DNA from 2 places in the Brevibacillus aydinogluensis genome. Region 2 is predicted to be linked to the other one. Evidence: riboswitches for the same ligand, from Rfam matches in the RefSeq annotation. Region 2 holds a riboswitch; the other holds the start of a gene.
The links. Region 2 has a riboswitch for cyclic di-AMP ahead of Q7F15_RS10115 (CAP domain-containing protein). Riboswitches for the same ligand answer to the same signal wherever they lie in the genome.
Positions count from the first base shown of each region.

Region 1: linked by a shared signal. The riboswitch ahead of Q7F15_RS16920 (C40 family peptidase) and the one ahead of Q7F15_RS10115 (CAP domain-containing protein) in region 2 are both predicted to bind cyclic di-AMP.

Region 1 is NZ_OY569118.1:3,421,964-3,424,413, reverse strand. Features, by position in the region: gene Q7F15_RS16925 (response regulator transcription factor) at 1-78, opposite strand, end outside; gene Q7F15_RS16920 (C40 family peptidase) at 292-822, opposite strand; cyclic di-AMP (ydaO/yuaA leader) riboswitch at 915-1,056, opposite strand; gene Q7F15_RS16915 (LiaF transmembrane domain-containing protein) at 1,360-1,773, shown strand; gene Q7F15_RS16910 (PspA/IM30 family protein) at 1,858-2,450, shown strand, end outside.
Region 2 is NZ_OY569118.1:2,062,410-2,064,859, reverse strand. Features, by position in the region: gene Q7F15_RS10125 (phosphotransferase family protein) at 1-365, opposite strand, end outside; gene Q7F15_RS10120 (hypothetical protein) at 610-765, opposite strand; cyclic di-AMP (ydaO/yuaA leader) riboswitch at 935-1,084, shown strand; gene Q7F15_RS10115 (CAP domain-containing protein) at 1,092-1,826, shown strand; partial or broken gene def (peptide deformylase) at 1,933-2,450, opposite strand, start outside.

The DNA.
Region 1 (2,450 bases), 1.4 Mb from region 2:
TCCTTCGCTTCCCAAAATATCTTCCAGCATTTCGAGAATTTCCTCATTGTCGTCCACTATCAAAACATGGTCTTTCACCGGAACTCTCCCCCAGTCACCAGATGTGTTCTGGTCCTGTTTCTTTCATCATAATATCACGGTTCGTCCTGATGCGGGGGACAGATTCCTGGCACCCGCACGGACAAGCCGCGTCAGCGTAGAAAAGATGGATGTTACTACCTCTTGACACCAGGTGCTAAATGTAGCCAGAAAAAGCCAGAGACCTGTCGTCCCTGGCTCAATGTGCGTCGGTTACTGCTGTTGTGCTGAAGTCTGCTGTTGTTGTGGATTCGGTTGTTGTTGTTGTTGTGCATTCTGCTGTTGTTGCGTCGATTGTTCTTGCTGCTGCGACGGCTGTGTGGCCTCGGGCAGCGATGCTGCTTGTACAGGTTTCTTTTTCTGTGGATTCTGCGGAGCTTCGGCAATGGCAGGCAGCGCAATCCGCTTGGCACCCACAAAGCGCTTGCTCCAGTAATACGGATCGTTCAGCTTCGTGTTGACGACTCCTCTGCCGCTCTCCGAGTGTACAAACAAGCCATTTCCGATGTAGATGCCCACGTGTGAAACGCTGTGCCCGTTGGTGTTGAAAAAGACCAGGTCACCGGGCTGGAGATCGTTGCGGGACACCGGTACTCCCAACTTGAATTGGGCAGACGACGAATGAGGCAGATCTACACCCAGCGCATGAAACACATAGCGCGTAAAGCCGGAGCAGTCAAATCCGTTTTTGGTTGTGCCGGACGACTTGTAAGGAACACCATACAGGCTGTTGACAACACCCATCAGGGTTTTTTCCTCCTGGGCGTGTGCAGCGCCTGCTCCTATTGCAAGCATCCCGGCGATGAAGAGAGTAACCACCGTTTTGCGCAAAAGAAACTGCTCCTTTCCTAAGCCTACGAGGTTAGCTGATGGGTTCGGTCGAAAGGAATGCCCTAGGCGGCCGGCAGGCGGCTGCCATTCACCCCGAAAAACGTGGGTCCCCCGTTTCCGCACCGCGGAATTCGGCTAAATTCGATGTTTTTTACACGCACCTCAGCACAATTCAACACTTGTCCGATTTTTCCTGTCTTTTTTTGGTGGAGTTCATAATTTTGTCACAATTTGCACCCTCAAGCAGGAAACGATTCGTGTCAGATCACGTCAGCGCATGGTTCACCACATCTCGCCAGGGTGCTTGTCCGATTGCGGAAGGAAGGTGCCTCCGCCCCGGGTCGGAGGGAAAAACCAACCGCCCGCCCGTTATGACGAGACCTGTCAGCCGTCTACAATAAAGCCATAAGGGTGACACCCAAACAAAGTCGATGGGAGGGTAAGCAGTTAATGAGCGAACGGTCTGGAAAAGTGCTTCTCGGACTGATCCTGCTGCTCATTGGGGGATTAGTCATACTCGATCAGCTTGGCATTGACAGCAGTGAGCTGCTCCGCGTGCTGATTCCCGGGCTGATCATGTTGTACGGCGCCCGCAAAATGATGAGCAGCTCAGGTTCCCGGTTTACCGGCGGCCTGATCCTTCTGATCGGGTTCCTGATGCTGATCGGCAAATTGCATGTTTTGTTCCACGCCGTGCTGGCCATTGGTGTCATGTACCTGGGCTTCCGCCTGCTTCGCCAACGGGATGTGCCGGATCAAACGGTTCCGACCGTCGGGGAGCGGCAGTGGGCACAGCGCGTGCTGCAAGACGATGACGTATTGGATCGATGGGAGAAAAGTGTAACCAGGCGGCAGCAGCCGTAATCCTCGCATCGGCATTGCCGGATCGCAGGACAAGGTTGTTAATCCAACGAGAATCATATGGTATGATGAGGAGGAGAAGTGACGATGGGTATCTTGAAACGCTTGCGTGATTTGACTGTGGCTTCGGTGAATGACGTGCTGGATTCTATGGAAGATCCGGTAGTAATGCTGAACCAGTACATGCGTGACATGGAAGTGGAGATCGGACAGGTGGAAGTGGCCGTCGCCCGCCAGGTGGCGCTGGAGAAGAAATTCCGTCAGCAGTGGGAAGAGGCGCTGGCCTTCGTGGAAAAACGGGATCGCCAGGTAAAACTGGCGCTTAGCGAGGGTGAAGACGAACTGGCGCGCCGCGCGCTTGCCGACAAGAAACAGTACGAAGCGCGTGCCCGGGAGTACGAGACGCTCTATCAGTCTGCTTCGGACGCGGCGCAAAAGATGCGCGAAAAGCTGGCTGAGCTGAAAGAAGAGTTTTACAAGATGCGGGCGAAAAAATACACCCTGATGGCCCGCGCCCAAGTAGCCAAGACGCAAAAACAGGTAAATCAGGCCATTGTCGGGATGGGGAGCGAAACGGCGAGCCGCGGATTTGCCCGGATGGAAGAAAAAGTGATGCGCATGGAGGCGGAAGCGGATCTCAGCGCCCAGTGGCGCCTGACCAACGCAGGCCTGGACCACTC
Region 2 (2,450 bases):
TGACCCGCCTGCCATCCGATAAAAAACTGTTCTTCTTCCGTACAGAGAGGCAGCATGTCCCGGGCGACCTCTCCGTCGATATGGGACAACAGGATGTAGCAAATCTGCAGGTCCTCTGATATCCCGTATTCAATCGGCTGCGGAATGCTCGCCCCGAACGGTTGCAGGGCGTGGAGAATATGAAACTCCGACCGCTTCCGCTCCCAGTTGCTCTGGTCTGCTATGCGCAGGATTCGCCGTTCTTCCGACAACATCCGGACCAGATATTTTCTGTCTGTCGAAAACCCATTGGTGATCGGCTCGAAGCCGACTGCTGATCGAAGTGCGGGACTTTTGCTTCGCAGCCATTCGATTTGTCCGTTCATGCTACACCTCCCAAAAATGGCAGCTTTTTCATTATATCATCCATGCTTCTGATAACAAGAACATTCTGGTACTTCCATACATGTTCTTTATGATGGCGGCATGGCCGAGAGCACGTCGACATGCCTGCGCCGTTTGTCACGAACGTCCACGAACGTCATAAAAAAACGGTTATCCCGTCTGGGCAGGATAACCGTTTTGTACCATGACTTCCTGTTGGTATCAATTCGCGGACTGATTGCCTGATTAGCCCTGCGTATTTTCGCTGGACGGCTGCTTCGTCGGTGTCGTCTCGCGCTCTTTCTCATCCAGCAGCGTCACGTTTTGCTGGTGCATTTTCTGCTTGGTCGGATACGCGCCCACCTGCTGCAGTTCCACATTGACATCTGTCTGCTTGTCCATCGCTGATCGCCTCCCATGTTGGTTTCCCATTTAGTATGGTTGCAAATCCGAGATTGCTATACGGCCGATAACAGCGGGCACGGTGGGCGCTAAGTGACCGTCGTTTCCATCTCATTTCCATATTTTAAAGGTTCCTTTTTTCCGGTATCTTTGTTATTCTCGTAAGCGAGCCAAAAACAAGCCGAAACTTCCGAGAGTGGAAGTGCGGGGGATTTTTTTGCAGACCACGGTCTGCATGGGGTGAATTGCCGCATGGCAAAGGGTTGTCTCCTCAATCCTAACCCGACAACTAACCTCGTAGGCGAAGAAAAGGAGACGATGTGCACATGAAACGATTTGCCAAGCCGATTCTTGCCATCGCTATGGGATTGGCCGTAACCAGCATTTCCACGTCCGCATTTGCCGCGACGTGCCCGTACCAATCGATCACCAGCCAAAAACAATTGGTTCAATATTCCGATTTTTACCAAAAGGTACGGAGCATTACCCCTATCTGGACCGTGAACAACCAGGTCATTGTGAAACAACCGACTACTGTGAAACAGCCGGTAACCGTCAAGCAGCCAGTAATCGTGAAGAAACCGGTAATTGTTAATAAACCGGTGCAACAACCGGCACAAAATCAGACAGCTCCCGCCAACAACAATGCTGTGACCCAGCCGAAAGCACCGGCCCAACAAGCGGCACCGTCCGTTTCTCAATTTGCCAAGCAGGTGGCCGACCTGGTGAATCAGGAGCGCGCGAAAGCCGGCTTGAAGCCGCTGACGCTGGACAGCGCCCTGTCCAAAGTGGCCATGGACAAAGCGGTCGACATGTACCAAAACCGCTACTTCAGCCACACCAGCCCGACTTACGGTTCTCCGTTTGACATGATGAAACAATACGGCATCACATTCAGAACGGCCGGCGAAAATATCGCCATGGGTCAGCGCAGCCCGCAGGAAGTCATGCAGCAATGGATGAACAGCCAAGGCCATCGCGCCAATATTTTGAATCCGAACTTCACGAAAATTGGCGTGGCGTACTACAATGGTTACTGGGTGCAGGAATTTACCGGATAAACGATGAACAATGGAAACAGCAAGCCGTGCTTCTCGCATGAGAGGCACGGCTTTTTTGCCGGCGACGTCAGCTGCATCGCTCGTTTCGTCAATGCCGGGCAGACCGCTAATACCGGATCAATGGGCGTTTATGCGCGAGAATCGGATTGGCGGCCTCGGGTTTCAGCCGCTTGCCGGTGCTGGCATCATACAGAACGTTGACGTAGTCGATGTACAGGATGCCATTCAGATGGTCGATTTCGTGCTGGATGCAGCGGGCCAAATAGCCTTCCGCTTCGAGGACCACTTCTTCGCCCGCCCGGTTCAGCGTTATTACCTTCACGTACGTGGCCCGTTTCACTCTGCCGACCACGCCGGGAATGGACAAGCACCCTTCGGCCCCTATCTCTGCACCTTTTTTTCCACGATCCGCGGGTTGATCAGCTCCACCAGGCCGGTACCGCAGTCCATCACGACCAGCTGCTTCGGTATGCCGATCTGGATTGCGGACAAGCCTGCCCTGCCCTCGTCGGCGTAGATGGTGTCCGCCATGTCGTTCAAGATTCTTTCCACGTTTTTCGTGACGGCAGTCACTGGCTTCGAGATTTGCCGCAGGATCGGATCGCCCAATTTTACGATGAGCCG